4 linked regions of the Azoarcus sp. CIB genome follow. The main gene of each other region encodes a partner of the protein of the gene in region 2 in a complex. Links are inferred from orthologs where the notes say so. Each region holds a gene or a part of one and is shown on either strand. Other genes may lie near its edges. The genes, in order: holB, dnaN, dinB and holA.

Region 1 (4,029 bases), 3.2 Mb from region 2 along the record:
GAGATGAGCTGCATGAGTTGCGGCGTGTCGCCGCGGCGCGCCGAGCTGAGCGCATCTTCGTAGCTGTCGGCGTGCGCCGCTGCGCCGAAGAGCGAGCTTGCGAGGATCGCGGAGAGGACCAGGCGCTTCATCGATTCAGTGGGCTTGTGCATGGCGGAACAGTCGGAAGAAGTTTTCGGTGGTGGCAGCTTCGATGCGCTCGAGCGGCTCGTTGCGCAGGCGGGCGATCTCTTCGGCAACATGGACGACCCAGGCAGGCTCGTTGGTCTTGCCGCGATGCGGGACCGGCGCCAGATACGGGGCATCGGTTTCGATCAGCAGGCGGTCGAGCGGCACGTATTGTGCGACCGCCTTCAGGTCCTTGGCATTCTTGAACGTGACGATGCCCGAGAACGAGATGTAGAAGCCGAGATCGAGGGCGGCCTCGGCGACTTCGCGCGATTCGGTGAAGCAGTGCATCACGCCGCCAGCCTCGCCGGCCCCCTCCTCGCGCATCAGGCGCAGGGTGTCGTCGGCGGCGGAACGCGTATGCACGATCAACGGCTTGCAGCACTTGCGGGCCGCGCGGATGTGGGTGCGGAAGCGCTCGCGCTGCCATTCGGGCGCGTCCTTCTGCCAGTAGTAGTCGAGCCCGGTCTCGCCGATCGCGACGATTTTGGGGTGGTCGGCCAGCGCCAGCAGGCGCGCTTCGTCCGGTTCTTCCACGCCGTCGTTGTCCGGATGCACGCCCACGGAGGCGAACAGATTGGGGTGGCGCTCCGCGAGGGCGAGGACGCGGGGGAAATCTTCCATCTTGACGCTGACGCACAGCGCGTGGCCGACGCGGTTCTCGGCCATCGCTGCGAGGATGGCCTCTTCGCGCTCGGCCAGGTCGGGGAAATCCAGGTGACAGTGTGAATCTACGAACATCGGTGAAGCTTCAGAGGGTATGGGTGGGGCGGTTGGAGCCGAGGTGGCCGGCGAGGATCTGCTCGATGCGCGCGCGCAGCGCCTTGCCGGATTCGTCCGAACTGAAGTGCACGCCGATACCCTGGGTCTTGCCGCCTTGGGCGCCGTGGGGGGTGACCCATACGACGGTGGCCGCGACCGGATGCTTGGTCGGGTCGTCCATCAGCTGCAGCAGCATGAACACCTCGTCCCCGAGCGCATGCACGCGCGGCGTGGGAACGAAGATGCCGCCATTGGCCAGAAAGGGCATGTAGGCGGCGTATAGCGCGGATTTCGAGTTGATGTTCAGCGACAGCACGCTGGGGCGTGCGACGCTCGGTTTGGGAGCTTCGCTCATCGGCGGGTTCCGGTCACGGCGCGTGCATAGCGCAGGAGCATGTCTTCGAGCATCAGCCTTGCATTCAGCGGATGCTGTGCGACCCGGCGAATCCGGGCGAGTTCATTGTAGCAGTTCGTCACGGCGGCCACGCTCGTGCGCTGGGCGAGCGCGGCGATGACGCCATCCTCGCCGGGGAAGAAGCGCAGGCGCCCGCCGAGGCGCAGCGATGCGAGGTCGGTGACCCAGCGCTGCAGCCACTCGACGAGCTGCGACATGCCGAAGCCGGCGGCGAGCGCTTCCTTGGACTTGAGCCAGATTTCCCATTGACCGGCGAGTTTCAGCGGATCGGCGGCCGGCAGCGCCGCGATGTCCTTCACGAAGCGCCGTAGGAGGGCATCCGAGCCGCTCTTCGCGAGGCGCTGGGCTGCGAGCGGCATGCCGCCGGTCAGCGCGAGCAAGTCCGCGGGTGGCGCATCCGGGCAGGAGAGCCATTGCGCGACGACGTCTTCCGCCGGACGCGCGAAGCTCCACTGCTGGCAGCGGCTGCGGATCGTGGGCAGCAGGCGACGCGGCGCCGACGACACAAGCAGGAAGACGCAGCCTTCCGGCGGCTCTTCGAGCAGTTTCAGCAGCGCGTTGGCGGTGAAGGCGTTCATCGCCTCGGCCGGATCGACGACGATCACGCGCCGGCTGCTCTGGTGTCCGGTCACCGAGAGCGCTTCCTGCAGGTCGCGGATCTGTTCGATCCGGATCTGCGAGGACTTTTTCTTGCCGCTGCCGCCGTCGCCGCCCTCGCTGCCGTCCCCTGCTTCGCTCTCCGGCGCCGCATCGGCTTCAGGGACGATGGGCAGCAGGTCGGGGTGATTACCGGAAAGCCGCAGCTGGCAGGGCACGCAGTGACCGCAGGCATGCCCGTCCACGGCAGGGGCCGTGCACAACAGGCGTGCCGCGAGCGCGTCGGCGAGGTCGCGCTTGCCGAGGCCTTCCGGTCCGACGAAGAGCAGCGCATGCGGCAGCCGCCCGCCGAGGCCGACCAGCCGCTGCCAGGTCTCGTGCAGCCAGGGGTAGATCATCGGAAGAAACGCTCCGCGACGATCGCCTCGATCTCGGAACGGATCTGTTCGGGCGCGCGGTCGGCCGCGATGACGCAGATACGCTGCGGCGCCATGCGTGCGCGGTTGAGGTAGGCCGCACGCACGCGCTCGAAGAAATCACGCTGCTCGCGCTCGAAACGGTCCGGCGCGGTGCCGGTGTTGGCGACGCGTGCGGCGGCGATTTCCGGCGGCAGGTCGAAGACAAGTGTCAAGTCGGGCTGGAAGCCGGGGTGAACCCATTCCTCGAGAGCGGAGAATTTCGCCGCGTCGAGCCCGCGCCCGCCGACCTGGTAGGCGTAGGTGGCGTCGGTGAAGCGATCGGACACGACCCAGCTGCCAGCGTCAAGCGCGGGATGGATGCGGGCGGCGAGATGTTCGCGGCGCGCGGCGAACATCAGCATCGCCTCGGTTTCGAGGTGCATGGGTTCGTGCAGCAGAAGCTCGCGGAGTTTCTCGCCGAGGGCCGTGCCGCCCGGTTCGCGGGTCTGGTCCACGGTCAGCCCGCGCGCCTGGAGGAGCGCGACGACCGCCGCGATCTGGCTGCTCTTGCCCGCCCCGTCGATGCCTTCGAAGGTGATGAAGCGCCCGCGGGCGCGCGTCTGGTTCAACTTCCCGATCCCCGCTGATAACGATTGACGGCCTTGTTGTGGTCGTTGAGGTTGGAGGAAAACTCGCTGGTCCCGTCGCCGCGCGAGACGAAATACAGGTATTCGGTCTGTGCCGGGCGGACCGCGGCGTTGAGCGATTCCTCGCCCGGCATCGCGATGGGTGTCGGCGGCAAGCCCGCGCGCGTGTAGGTGTTGTACAGGTGGTCGTTTTCGAGGTGCCATTTCTTCAGGCGGCCATCGAAAGTTTCGCCGTAGCCGTAGATCACCGTGGGGTCGGTCTGCAGACGCATGCCGACGCGCAGCCGGTTGGCGAAGACCGAGGCGACCAGTCCGCGATCCTCGGGCCGTCCGGTCTCCTTCTCGACGATGGATGCGAGGATCAGCGCCTCGTAGGGCGACGAAAGAGGAACCCGCGGATCACGCGTTTGCCACGCCTGCGAGAGGCGCTGCTTCATCGCCGAGTAGGCGCGGCGCAACACTGCAACGGCGCTCGACTGCTTGTCGAAGAGGTAGGTATCGGGGAAGAACAGCCCTTCCGGATGCGTTTCCGTCGCACCGATCGCACGCAGGATGTCGGCATCGGCAAGGCCGGCGGTGTCCTGCAACAGGTGCGGATTGGATTCCAGCGCCGCGCGCACCTGGCGGAAATTCCAGCCTTCGACGAAGCGGACTTCCGCCTGCGAGACGTCGCCGCTGGAGAGCTTCAGGATGAGCAGCCAGGGCGTGATGCCCTGATGCACTTCGTAGCTGCCCGCCATGATGCGGCCGGCCTTGCCGGTGATCCGGGCGATCCAGTACAGCGCCCGGGGACTGACATCGACGCCCGCCGCAGCGATCGCCGCCGCCGCCTGGCGCATCGTGTGCCCGCGCTGGACCGTGAAGTCGACGACTGGCTGCGCCAGATTGAGCGGACGCTGCGCATACCACCACGCAGCGGCGGACACGGCCGCGATGGCGAGCGCGAGTGCGATCAGCAGGCGGAGGACGAAGGGCTTCATCGGAACGGTTATCGTGGCGCGACGCGCGGCGAGGAGGCTGGCGGAAATGTTTGGCCCGCAAC
Region 2 (4,021 bases):
GCGCCTGTTCGCCCCCAACCGTTTCGTCATGCAGTGGGTGCGCGAACGCTACCTCAAGCGCATCGCCGAGCTCGGCGAGGAATTCCACGGCGGCCCGCTGCTGCTCGAACTCGTGATGGCCGAAGCGGGCAGCGCGCGCACGGCCGCGCGCCCCGTCGCCCCCGTCATGCCGGTCGCATCGGAAGGCGCAGCCGCGAACGCCACCCCCGCGCCCATCGCCGCCCCCGCCATCATCACGCGCCCCGAACCCGAGCCCGCGATCACCTCGGCCGACCTCGCCTACGAGAAGACGCGCCTCAACCCGGACTTCACCTTCGACACGCTGGTCACCGGCCGCGCCAACGACCTCGCACGCGCCGCCGCGATGCAGGTCGCGCAGAACCCCGGCACGTCCTACAACCCGCTGTTCGTCTACGGCGGCGTCGGCCTCGGCAAGACCCACCTGGTGCACGCCATCGGCAACGCCGTGTATCGGCGCAACCCGCGTGCGGTGATCCGCTATGTCCACGTCGAGGACTACTACGCCGACGTCGTGCGCGCCTACCAGCAGAAGAGCTTCGACGCGTTCAAGCGCTACTACCGCTCGCTCGACCTGCTGCTGATCGACGACATCCAGTTCTTCAACAACAAGAACCGCACGCAGGAAGAATTCTTCCACGCCTTCAACGCGCTGACCGAGGCACGCAAGCAGATCGTCATCACCTGCGACACCTACCCGAAGGACATCCAGGGCCTCGAAGACCGTCTCATCTCGCGCTTCGACTGGGGCCTCACGGTACAGATCGAGCCGCCCGAGCTCGAGATGCGCGTCGCGATCCTGCAGAAGAAGGCCGAGGCGCTGCGCGTCGATCTGCACGACGACGTCGCCTTCCTGATCGCCAAGAACCTGCGCTCCAACGTGCGCGAGCTCGAAGGCGCGTTGAACAAGGTCGTCGCCTTCGCGCGCTTCCACGGTCGCGGCATCTCGCTGGAAGTCGCCAAGGACGCGCTGAAGGATCTGCTCAACGCGCACAACCGCCAGCTCACCATCGAGCACATCCAGAAGACGGTCGCCGACTACTACAAGATCAAGGTCGCCGACATGCACTCGAAGAAGCGCACGCGCGTCATCGCGCGGCCGCGCCAGGTCGCGATGTGGCTCGCGAAGGACCTCACGCCGATGTCGCTGCCGGCGATCGGCGAGGCCTTCGGCGGACGCGACCACACCACCGTGCTGCACGCCTGCCGCACCATCGCGGACCTGCGCCTCGGAGACCAGCAGCTCAACCACGACGTGCACGTGCTCACGCAGGTGCTGCGCGGATGAGCGCTCCCCGCAGCACCGCTTCCCTGCCCGGACAAACGGAATAATTTCAAACGGAAGATCCTGACGCCATGCTTCTGCTCACCACCACCCGCGATGCGCTCCTCGCCCCGCTGCAGTCGGTCGCCGGCATCGTCGAAAAGCGCCACACCCTGCCGATCCTGTCGAACGTGCTGATCGAGAAGCACGGCGACCAGCTCACCCTGCTCGCCACCGACATCGAGATCCAGATCCGCACGACTACGGGCGGGCACATCGGCGGCGAGGACGCGTCCATCACCGTCGCGGCGAAGAAGCTGCAGGACATCTTGCGCGCGCTGCCCTCCGAGGGCGAGGTGGTGCTCACGCTCGACGACAAGCGCCTCACCGTGAAGGCCGGCCGCAGCCGCTTCGCGCTGCAGACGCTGCCCGCCGCCGACTACCCGCGCATGAACCTGCCCGACGGCGACGCCACGCGCTTCAGCACCAGCCAGAAGAGCTTCAAGCGCCAGCTCGCGCAGGTCGCCTACGCGATGGCGCAGCAGGACATCCGCTACTACCTCAACGGCCTGCTGCTGATCGCCGACGGCAAGGAACTGCGCATGGTCGCGACCGACGGCCACCGCCTCGCGTTCGCCTCCAGCCCGCTCGAGGCCGAAGTGCCGCGCACCGATGTCATCCTGCCGCGCAAGACGGTCATGGAACTCGCGCGCCAGCTCGCCGACAGCGAAGATCCGCTCGAAGTCGTCCTCGCCGGCAACCAGGTGGTGTTCCGCTTCGGCCCGATCGAGCTCGTCTCCAAGCTCATCGACGGCAAGTTCCCCGACTACGAGCGCGTCATCCCGCAGAACCACCAGAAGCTGCTGACCTTCGAGCGCACCCCGCTGCTCGCGACCCTGTCGCGCGTCGCGATCCTGACCAACGACAAGTTCCGCGGCGTGCGCCTCGTGCTCGGCGACGGCACGCTGAAGATCGCCAGCACCAACGCCGAACAGGAAGAAGCCCAGGAAGAGCTGGAAGTCGACTACCACGACGCCCCGCTCGACATCGGCTTCAACGTCACCTACCTGCTCGACGTGCTCACCAATACCCACGAAGACCAGGTCGAGTGGCGCTTCAACGACGGCAACTCCAGCGCGCTGGTGACCCTGCCGGGCAATGACCGCTTCAAGTACGTGGTCATGCCGATGCGCATCTGACGCGAGCCGGCGCCCGCCGCCGCCGCGTTCTGACGCCCCGGGACCTCCCGGGGCGCGTTCTTTGATGATTCATAGAGATTGACGATGTCCGATCCGCAAAACCTGCCTCAGTCCGCCCCTGCCCCCGCCCCGTCCGGCGAGTACGACGAATCCAGCATCCAGCAGCTCGAAGGCCTGGAAGCCGTGAGGAAGCGTCCCGGCATGTACATCGGCGACACCTCCGACGGCACCGGCCTGCACCACATGGTGTTCGAGGTCGTCGACAACTCGATCGACGAGGCGCTGGCCGGCCACTGCGACGACATCGTGATCACGATCCACGCCGACAACTCGATCTCCGTCGCCGACAACGGCCGCGGCATCCCGGTCGGCGTAAAAATGGACGACAAGCACGAACCGAAGCGCTCGGCGGCCGAAATCGTCATGTGCGTGCTGCACGCCGGCGGCAAGTTCAACCAGAACAGCTACAAGGTGTCGGGCGGCCTGCACGGCGTCGGCGTCTCGTGCGTGAACGCGCTGTCGAAGTGGCTGCGCCTGATCGTGCGCCGCGACGGCAAGAAGCACTTCATGGAGTTCCACCGCGGCGTGCCGCAGGACCGCATCATCAACGTCGTCGACGGCATCGAAACCAGCCCGCTGAAAGTCATCGGCGACGCCACCAAGCGCGGCACCGAGGTGCATTACCTCGCCGACGAGGAGATCTTCGGTACCATCGAGTACCACTACGACATCCTCGCCAAGCGCCTGCGCGAGCTGTCCTTCCTCAACAACGGCGTCAAGATCCGTCTCATCGACCAGCGCACCGGCAAGGAAGAGGACTTCGCCTTCGCCGGCGGCGTGAAGGGCTTCGTCGAATACATCAACCGCACCAAGTCCGTCCTGCACCCGACCGTGTTCTACGCGGCCGGCACGACGCGCATCCCCACCGGCCACGGCCACGACGCCGAACTGGGCGTCGAAGTGGCGATGCAGTGGAACGACACCTACGCCGAACAGGTGCTGTGCTACACCAACAACATCCCGCAGGCCGACGGCGGCACCCACCTCACCGGCCTGCGCGCGGCGATGACGCGGGTCATCAACAAGTACATCGAAGAACACGAGATCGCCAAGAAGGCCAAGGTCGACATCACCGGCGACGACATGCGCGAAGGCCTCGCCTGCGTGCTGTCGGTGAAGATGCCCGACCCCAAGTTCGCCAGCCAGACCAAGATGAAGCTGGTGTCCTCGGAAGCGCGCCCCGCCGTCGAGGAAGTCGTCGCCAACAAGCTCACCGACTTCCTGCAGGAAAACCCGATCGACGCCAAGACCATCTGCGCCAAGATCGTCGAAGCCGCGCGCGCCCGCGACGCCGCCCGCAAGGCGCGCGAGATGACGCGCCGCAAGGGCCTGCTCGACGGCGTCGGCCTGCCCGGCAAGCTCGCCGACTGCCAGGAGAAGGACCCCGCGCTGTGCGAGATCTACCTCGTCGAGGGTGACTCCGCCGGCGGCTCCGCCAAGCAGGGCCGCGACCGCAAGTTCCAGGCGATCCTGCCGCTCA
Region 3 (3,894 bases), 4.6 Mb from region 2 along the record:
GGACCATACCGAGCACGACGTGCAGGTGCTGGTCACCGAGCAGGGGCTCGCCGACCTGCGCGGACTGTCGCCCAAGCAGCGCGCGAAGGCGATCATCGAGAACTGCGCGCACCCGAACTTCCGCCCGGCGCTGTCGGACTATTACAAGCGCGCGCTGCAGTTCTCGCCCGGCAAGCAGACGCCGCACCTGCTCGAGGAAGTGTTCGGCTGGCACCTGCGCGCGCTGCGCGGCGAGCGGATGTAAGGCGGCGCCGGTCGCCAGTGGCTGCTTGAATGATAAAGGCATTTTCCGGGCACGGATTTGCATATAACATGACAAGCCCGGCCCGCTGCCGGCTCTGCGTTTCTGCCTGCCCGCACCGGATTGCGTGCCCGCCTGACCGGCCGGGTGCGTGAGCGGGACGGACAGGAGGGTGCCCGCAGACCCGCGGGCACCCTCCTGTCACGAAGTCCCGCACACATGAACAAGCCCGTCAGAATCGTCGTCGCCGTGGCCGCGTTGGGCCTGGCATTGCCCGCGTCGTCGTGGGTGTTCGGCAAGCAGATCGAAACCGCGCTCGATGCGCAGTACAGCAAGCTCGGCGAGCTGCCCCACTTCCGGATCGTCGCGCGCGAGTTCGATCGCGGCTGGTATCGTTCGACGGAGACAGTGACGTTCGAGCTCAACGGTGAACTGCTGCGCGATGCGGCGGAAGCGTCGGGCGACGGGCTGCTTTCCCTGCCGGTCGAGCCCGTGCGTTTCACGCTGCGTTCGGAAATCGTCCACGGACCTTTCCCCGGCATGACGACGGTCGCCGCGGCGGTGTCGGACACCGAACTGGTGCTCGACGACTCCGCCCGCGCGGTGGTCGCGCGTCTCTTCGGCGACCGCAAGCCCTTCGAGCTCAACACCGTGTATGGCTTCACCGGCGGCGGCACGGCCACGCTGAAGATTCCCGAATTCGTCGCCGAGCAGAACGACGAGAACGGCGCGGTCATGCGCCTGACGTGGCAAGGGCTCACGGCGACCGTCGACTTCGGCCGCGACCTGCGCGATTACCGGCTGCGTGGTGATGTCCCGGGGCTGCAGATCGAAGACGGCAGCTCGCGGCTGACGGCGACCGGCCTGCACATGGAGGTCGATCAGCGGCACATTTTCGACAACGAGCCCTTCCTGTTCGCCGGAACGCAGAAGTTCGCCCTGGCGGAGCTGAAACTCGTTCCGCAGGGTGCCTCGGGCGAGCAGGGCGGAGCCGTGGCCCCGATGCAGCTCAAGCGGCTGACCTACGACGTGAATGTCCCCGTGAAGGGCGAATTCGTCGACATCAACGCGAAGATGGCGGCCGAGGTCGTGCAGGTGGGCAATCGCAACTTCGGGCCGGCGCACTACGACCTCAGTTTCAATCACATGCATGCGCGCAGTCTCGCGGACCTGAGCCGCGCCGTGATGGGGGTATACCGCGGGGATGTCGCCGCGTCCTCACCGCAGGCGCAGGGCGAGGCGATGCTCGCCGCGATGGAGCGCCCGGCCAAGGCCTTGCTCGCGCAGGGGCCGGAGTTCAGCCTGGATCGCGTCAGTTTCAGCAGCCCGTACGGCGAGGCCGAGGTCGCGGCGCGCCTGCGGGGCAACGATCTTCAGCCGGAAGATCTGGGCAATCCGCTGGCGCTCATGGCCAAGCTGGAGCTGAGTGGGCGCATGTCGATTCCCGAGCGGCTGCTGACGGACTTGCAGGGGCTCGGCGCGGCGTCGTCGCAGGATCTCCAGGTCGACGCGCAGTCGATGGAGATGCTGCTCTCGGGCTACGCCGCACAGGGGCTGTTGCAGCGCGAAGCGGGCATCGTGAAGTCGTCGCTCGAGTACAAGGGCGGGCAGCTGAAGGTCAACGGCACGCTCGTCGATCCCTTCTCGCTGATGGCGCAACGCTAAGCGCCCGGCCGGCGGGGGCTCGGCAACGCGGGGCCGAGCCCATGCCGGCGGGTCTCAATCGAACAGGCGAAGGTTCTCGCCCGGCAGCGGCGGGCGCGGGCCGGCCTCTCCGGGCGGCAGCAGGGTGCCGACGCGCACGCCCAGCAGGCGCAGGCGGCGGTCGAGCGGCACGCGCTTGAGGCAGCTGCGCACCGCGGCGAGGATCGTCGTCGCGTCGTCGGTCGCCTGTTCGATCGTGATGTCGCGCGTCACGGTGCGGAAGTCGTCGTAGCGCAGCTTGAGGCCTATCGTGCGCCCGACATAGCCCTTGCGCTTGAGGTCGCCGGCGACGCGGTCGCACAGTTTCACGAGGATGTCGGTGAGCGTGTCGCGGTCGGCGCGCACGTCGAGGTCGCGCTCGAAGGTGGTTTCGCGGCTGATCGACTTGGTTTCGCGCTCCATCACGACCGGACGCTCGTCGCGGCCGTGTGCGACTTCGGTGAGCCAGTGGCCGTAGTGCTGACCGAATTCCTCAATCAATTTTTCCGGCGCCGCGGCGGCGAGTTCGCCGATGGTGTGGATGCCCAGCGCGTCGAGCTTTTCGCCGGCGCGCGGGCCGATGCCGTTGATCTTGCGCGCGGCGAGCGGCCAGATGCGCGTGGGGATGTCGGCGTAGTCGAGCACCGTGAGGCCATCGGGCTTCTGCAGGTCGGAAGCGATCTTCGAAAGCAGCTTGTTGGGCGTGACGCCGATGGAGCACGACAGCCCGGTCGCGGTGCGCACGGCGTCCTTGATGCGCTGGGCGAGTTCGACGGTTTCGCCCGGCACCTCGGTGAGGTCGATGTAGATCTCGTCGATGCCGCGATCCTCGATCAGCGGCGCGATCTCGGCGACCGCGGCCTTGAAGAGGCGCGAGTAGCGGATGTAGTCGTCGAAGTTGGCCGGTAGCAGGATGGCGTCGGGGGCGAGCGCCGCAGCCTTCATCAGACCGATGCCCGAATGCACGCCCAGCGCGCGGGCGGGGTAGGTCGCGGTGGTGGCGACGCCGCGGCCGACGTAGTCGCGCAGGCGGGGGAAGTCCTCGAGCCTGTCTCCCGCGAGCGTGCCGCGCCGTCCGCCGACGACGACCGGGAGGCCGGCGAGTTGCGGGTAGCGCAGGAGTTCGACGGACGCGAAGAAGGCGTCCATGTCGAGGTGGGCGATGCGGCGTTGCATGCGAGGCGCGGGATGGCCGTTGATGGGGCGATATTGTGCGGCATCCGTGCGAGCGGGGGGGGGCGCGCGGAGGGGCCTTCCCCCGTCGGGCAGACGCTCGCAGCCTTCGGCTTTCCGTGGCGTAGCGGGCCGCGGGGGCGGCGACGCAAACTCGCCCGCTGCGCGGGTTCAGACATGCGTCGCCTTGTTTCCCCCGCGGCCGCTACGCCACGGCGCTCACAGCAGCCCGCCGGGCGAAGGCCCCTCCGCGGGCTGGTGCGCGGGGGTGTTTCTTACAGCAGGTTCAGGCGCTTCGCGGCTTCGCGCAGTTCGCCGCGGAAGTCCGGGTGGGCGATGCCGATCAGGGCCTCGCAGCGCTGCTTGGCGGTCTTGCCGCGCAGCTGGGCGACGCCGTATTCGGTGACGACATAGTTGATGTCGTTCTTGCTGGTCGTCACGTGCGTGCCCGGGGTGAGGGTCGGCACGATGCGCGAGATCGTGTCGTCCTTCGCCGTGGACGGCAGCACGATGAAGGCCTTGCCTCCCCTGGAGCGGTTCGCCGCGCGCACGAAGTCAACCTGGCCGCCGGTGCCGGAGTAGGGCGAGGGGCCGAGGCTTTCCGAGCCGCACTGGCCGAGGAAGTCGACCTGCATCGTCGCGTTGATCGCGACGAGATTGTCGTTCTGCGCGGCGTAATACGGGTCGTTGGTGACGTCGACGGGGTGCATTTCGAGCGTCGGGTTGCGATGCATGTACTGGTACAGCTTCTTCGAGCCGAGCGCGAAGGTCGCCAGCATCTTGCCGGGCTTGAGTGT
Region 4 (3,958 bases), 3.6 Mb from region 2 along the record:
TAGCCGAGAACCGCAAAGACGGAGTGTCGAGCTTATTCGCGTTCATTCGATTGCGGCCGTGCATGGCCGGGGTTTGCCGTTCTGGGTATCGGTATCGTCCGATACGGTTGCGTGACACGACGTAAACGAGAACGCCCGTGCGTACACGGGCGTTTTCCTGCAGCGGAAGTGTACGAGCGCGTGTTCAAATGAGGGGAAGATGGGTCACCGGCGCGTTTCCCCGTTGCCGAACACGATCCACTTCTGGCTCGTCAAGCCTTCGAGGCCGACCGGGCCCCGTGCGTGGATCTTGTCGGTGGAGATGCCGATTTCGGCGCCCAATCCGTATTCGAAGCCGTCGGCAAAGCGCGTCGAGGCATTGACCATTACCGACGACGAATCGACCTCGCGCAGGAAACGCATCGCGCGGGTGTAGTTCTCGGTGATGATCGCCTCGGTATGCCCCGAGCTGAAGGTATTGATGTGCGCGATCGCCTCGTCGATATTCGACACCACCTTGATCGCGATGATCGGCGCGAGGTATTCCTCGCTCCAGTCCTGCTCGGTCGCAGTGACGAGGCGGGCGTCGGGGATGGCGGCGTCGCGCAGGATAGCGAGCGATTCGCTGCAGCCGCGCATTTCGACTTCCTTGGCGGCGAGCATGCGGGCGATCTCCGGCAGGAAGCGGCTTGCCACGGCGCGGTCGATGATCAGTGACTCAGCGGTATTGCAGGTGCCGTAGCGCTGCGTTTTGGCGTTTTCGACGATGGGCACGACCTTGGCGGGATCAGCCTCGGTTTCGACATAGACGTGGCAGTTGCCGTCGAGATGCTTGATCACCGGCACGCGCGCTTCGCGTGAGACCCGCTCGATCAGCCCTTTGCCGCCACGTGGAACGATGACGTCGACGAATTCCGGCATCGTGATGAGGTGACCCACGGCGGCCCGGTCGGTGGTGTCCACGACCTGGACCGCAGTTTCCGGCAGGCCTGCGGCGGCGAGGCCGGCGCGCACGCAGGCGGCGATCGCCTGGTTGCAGTGCAGGGCTTCCTTGCCGCCACGCAGGATCGCAGCGTTGCCGGACTTCAGGCACAGGGCTGCCGCATCGGCGGTGACGTTGGGGCGCGCCTCGTAGATGATGCCGATGACCCCGAGGGGAACGCGCATCTTGCCGACCTGGATGCCGGAGGGGCGGCGCTTGACGTCCGTGATCTCGCCAACCGGGTCGGGCAGCGCCGCGACCTGTTCCAGGCCTTGGGCCATCGCTTCGATGCCCTTTGCGTTGAGGGTGAGGCGGTCGATCATCGCCGGCTCGAGTCCGGCTGCGCGAGCTTCTTCGAGGTCGCGCGCATTCGCGGCGAGAAGCTCCTCGCGGCGCTCGCGGATTGCGGCGGCCATCGCGCATAGAGCCGCATTCTTGTCGGCGGTCGATGCGCGGGCGAGCTGGCGCGAAGCGGCGCGGGCCTGGCGGCCTAGCGTCTGCATGTATTCCTGAATGTCCATGGAGATTCCGGTGTTGCCGTGCAAAAGAGCATTAGAGCACCGAACGGTGCCGCGCGGCCAGTGCCGGAAACAGCATGCGGGAAACAGTTAGCGGCGGACGAGTCTGAGCGCGAGCTGGAGGAATTCGTCCCACACGTCGCCGGGGGCAAGGCCCTTGATGATGCGGTCGATGCGCGCGGCGTGCAGCAGCGCGGCGCGCAGCAGCGCCGGCTTGAGGCGCGGCAGCGCGCGCTGGATCGCCTGGCGGCGCCGTTCGTCGAAGACGCGCTCGGCCTTGAGCAGGGCCGGTAGTTGCTGGCCGGACGCGACGCCGGAGCTGAGGTTTGCGAGCGTGCGGATTTCGTTCGCGAGCGCCCATAGCACGAGCGGTGGAGCCGATCCCTCGCCCTGCAGGCCTTCGAGCAGGCGCGTGCAGCGCACGGGGTCGCCTTCAAGCAGCGCGTGGCGTAGTTTGTCGATGTCGTAGCGCGCGACGTTGAGGACCGCGTCCTGCACGTGTTCCAGCGTCAGGCGTCCTTCCCCGTGCAGCAGGCCCAGCTTGAGGATCTCCTGGTGCGCCGCGAGGAGGTTGCCTTCGACGTGCTCGGCAATGAAGGCGAGCGCCTCGGCCGGCGCCGACTGATTCTGGCGCGCGAGACGGCCGGCGATCCATTCCGGCAGTCGCTCGCGTTCGGGGGCGTTGAGCTCGACCGCGATGCCGGCATCGCACAGGACTGTAAACCAAGATGCTTTGCGCGCAGCCCAGTCGAGTTCGGGCAGGGTGATGAGGGTGACGATGCCGCCGCCGGGGTTGCGCGCATGCCGTTGCAGTGCGTCGCCGCCCTCGCGGCCGGGCTTCCCATTGGGGATGCGCAGGTCGATGAGCTTGGAGCCGCCGAAAAGCGAGAAATTGCCGGCCGCCGCGCTCAGGCTGTCCCAGCGGAACCCTTGTCCGACGACCAGCGTTTCCCTTTCCTCGAAGCCCTGGCGGCGGGCCGCCGCGCGGATCAGGTCGGCCGCTTCAAGTACGAGCAGCGGCTCGTTGCCATGCAGCAGATAAAGCGGGGCGAGCGGCTTGTCGAGGAGGGCGGGCAGTTGGTCCGGACGCAGGATCACGGTTTGACGACAGCGAGTCGGCGCATGAGCTGGTCGACGAGGTCACCCTGCATGTCACGGTAGAGCAGGGCTTCTTCCTGTTCTTTGGCGAGCACCTGCGAATCGTCGTAGGTGTATTCGCGCTTGGCCGAAATCGTGGTCGGCCGGATGCGTTCGGTGCCCGCGCGGTCGACCAGCCGGAAGGTGAGGACGTGGCGCAGTTCGTACTCGCGCACCTTGCCTGCCCCCGTCAGGGTGAGGATCTCGCGCTCGGGTTGATTGCGCAGGATCTCGAGCTTCACCTCGGCCTTGGCCGGGTCGTCGACGATTTCTGTCGTGCCGCTGGTGCGAATGCGCCGGCGCAGCGCAGCGCCGAACTCGCTCTGGGCGCTGACGCCGACATGGATGGTCGAGAACGCGAGCGGACGTGGCCCGCGCAACTGGAATCCGCAGCCGGCCAGCGGCGCTACGGCGAGGGCGCCGAAGGCCAGCAGCAGGCTGCGGCGGGAGCGGGAAGGGGGCATCCGCAGGAGTCCTCAGACCACGATGTTGACGAGACGGCCGGGCACGACCACGACCTTGCGCGGCGGCTTGCCTTCCATGAATTTCTGCGCCGCCTCGGAGGCCAGCGCGATCGCCTCGATCTGCGACGAGCTTGCGTCCGCTGCCACCTTGATGTTGCCGCGCAGCTTGCCATTGACCTGCAGCACGAGGTCGAGCTCGTCCTGCTTGAGTGCGGCGTCCGACGGTTCCGGCCAGCTCGCGTCGAGGATGTCGCCGGCGAAGCCGCAGTCTTGCCACAGTGCGTGCGCGACGTGCGGTGTGATCGGGGCGAGCAGCCGCAGCAGGATCGACAGGCCTTCCTCGGCGACTTCGGCGTGGGCGGCGCCGTTGTCGCGCGGAGCCTTTTCGAGTGCGTTGAGGGTCTTCATCGCCGCCGAGACGACGGTGTTGAACTGGTGCTTGCCGAAGTCGTAGTTCGCCTGCTTGAGGCAGGTGTGGATCTCGCGGCGCACGGACGCGAGGGCGTCGGGCAGCTGGGCGGTCGCAAGCGTGCGCGTGGCCGGGAGCTGTGCGCGGAATTCGTTGGCGAAGCTGTGGCCGAAAGCCCACACGCGCCGCAGGAAGCGATAGGCGCCCTCGACGCCGGAATCGGACCATTCAAGCTGCTGGTCTGGTGGCGCGGCGAAGATGATGAACAGGCGCGCGGTGTCGGCGCCGTACTGATCGACCAGGGCTTGCGGATCGACGCCGTTGTTCTTCGACTTCGACATCTTCTCGGTGCCGCCGATGACGACCGGCTGGCCGTCGGCGGCGAGTTTCGCCACGGCGATGCGGCCCTTGTCGTCACGTTCGATCTGGACGTCGGCGGGGTTGATCCACTGTTTCTTGCCGCCGTCGG

The links.
Region 1: the proteins of dnaN (region 2) and holB are in contact, whole or in part, in a cryo-EM structure (PDB 8GIZ), measured with the Escherichia coli proteins. The link is inferred for Azoarcus sp. CIB from one-to-one orthologs.
Region 3: the proteins of dnaN (region 2) and dinB are in contact, whole or in part, in a solved structure (PDB 1OK7), measured with the Escherichia coli proteins. The link is inferred for Azoarcus sp. CIB from one-to-one orthologs.
Region 4: the proteins of dnaN (region 2) and holA are in contact, whole or in part, in a cryo-EM structure (PDB 8GIZ), measured with the Escherichia coli proteins. The link is inferred for Azoarcus sp. CIB from one-to-one orthologs.

The regions. Positions count from the first base shown.
Region 1 is NZ_CP011072.1:3,165,347-3,169,375, forward strand. Bases 312-3,310 are described here. They hold holB (DNA polymerase III subunit delta'), read right to left. Parts: upstream 2,341-3,310; coding sequence 1,282-2,340; downstream 312-1,281. Other genes in these bases: AzCIB_RS14005 (TatD family hydrolase), read right to left, coding at 312-909; AzCIB_RS14010 (PilZ domain-containing protein), read right to left, coding at 920-1,285; tmk (dTMP kinase), read right to left, coding at 2,337-2,969; mltG (endolytic transglycosylase MltG), read right to left, coding at 2,966-3,310. Outside these bases: AzCIB_RS14000 (ankyrin repeat domain-containing protein), read right to left, coding at 1-152; more of AzCIB_RS14005, read right to left, coding at 136-311; more of mltG, read right to left, coding at 3,311-3,967. UniProt on the Escherichia coli protein: Part of the beta sliding clamp loading complex, which hydrolyzes ATP to load the beta clamp onto primed DNA to form the DNA replication pre-initiation complex.
Region 2 is NZ_CP011072.1:150-4,170, forward strand. The notes cover bases 437-3,427. They hold dnaN (DNA polymerase III subunit beta), read left to right. Parts: upstream 437-1,374; coding sequence 1,375-2,481; downstream 2,482-3,427. Other genes in these bases: dnaA (chromosomal replication initiator protein DnaA), read left to right, coding at 437-1,306; gyrB (DNA topoisomerase (ATP-hydrolyzing) subunit B), read left to right, coding at 2,566-3,427. Outside these bases: more of dnaA, read left to right, coding at 1-436; more of gyrB, read left to right, coding at 3,428-4,021. UniProt on the Escherichia coli protein: Confers DNA tethering and processivity to DNA polymerases and other proteins. Acts as a clamp, forming a ring around DNA (a reaction catalyzed by the clamp-loading complex) which diffuses in an ATP-independent manner freely and bidirectionally along dsDNA.
Region 3 is NZ_CP011072.1:4,612,106-4,615,999, reverse strand. What follows is about bases 1,031-3,894. They hold dinB (DNA polymerase IV), read right to left. Parts: upstream 3,101-3,894; coding sequence 1,961-3,100; downstream 1,031-1,960. Other genes in these bases: AzCIB_RS20705 (acetyl-CoA hydrolase/transferase family protein), read right to left, coding at 3,373-3,894; AzCIB_RS20715 (YdgA family protein), read left to right, coding at 1,031-1,906. Also shown: succinyl-CoA:acetate CoA-transferase ScpC, read left to right, coding at 1-244; more of AzCIB_RS20715, read left to right, coding at 461-1,030. UniProt on the Escherichia coli protein: Poorly processive, error-prone DNA polymerase involved in translesion repair and untargeted mutagenesis. Copies undamaged DNA at stalled replication forks, which arise in vivo from mismatched or misaligned primer ends.
Region 4 is NZ_CP011072.1:3,606,848-3,610,805, reverse strand. What follows is about bases 574-3,501. They hold holA (DNA polymerase III subunit delta), read right to left. Parts: upstream 2,578-3,501; coding sequence 1,570-2,577; downstream 574-1,569. Other genes in these bases: leuS (leucine--tRNA ligase), read right to left, coding at 3,093-3,501; AzCIB_RS16050 (LPS-assembly lipoprotein LptE), read right to left, coding at 2,574-3,080; AzCIB_RS16060 (glutamate-5-semialdehyde dehydrogenase), read right to left, coding at 574-1,482. Outside these bases: AzCIB_RS16065 (methylated-DNA--[protein]-cysteine S-methyltransferase), read right to left, coding at 1-46; more of AzCIB_RS16060, read right to left, coding at 205-573; more of leuS, read right to left, coding at 3,502-3,958. UniProt on the Escherichia coli protein: Part of the beta sliding clamp loading complex, which hydrolyzes ATP to load the beta clamp onto primed DNA to form the DNA replication pre-initiation complex.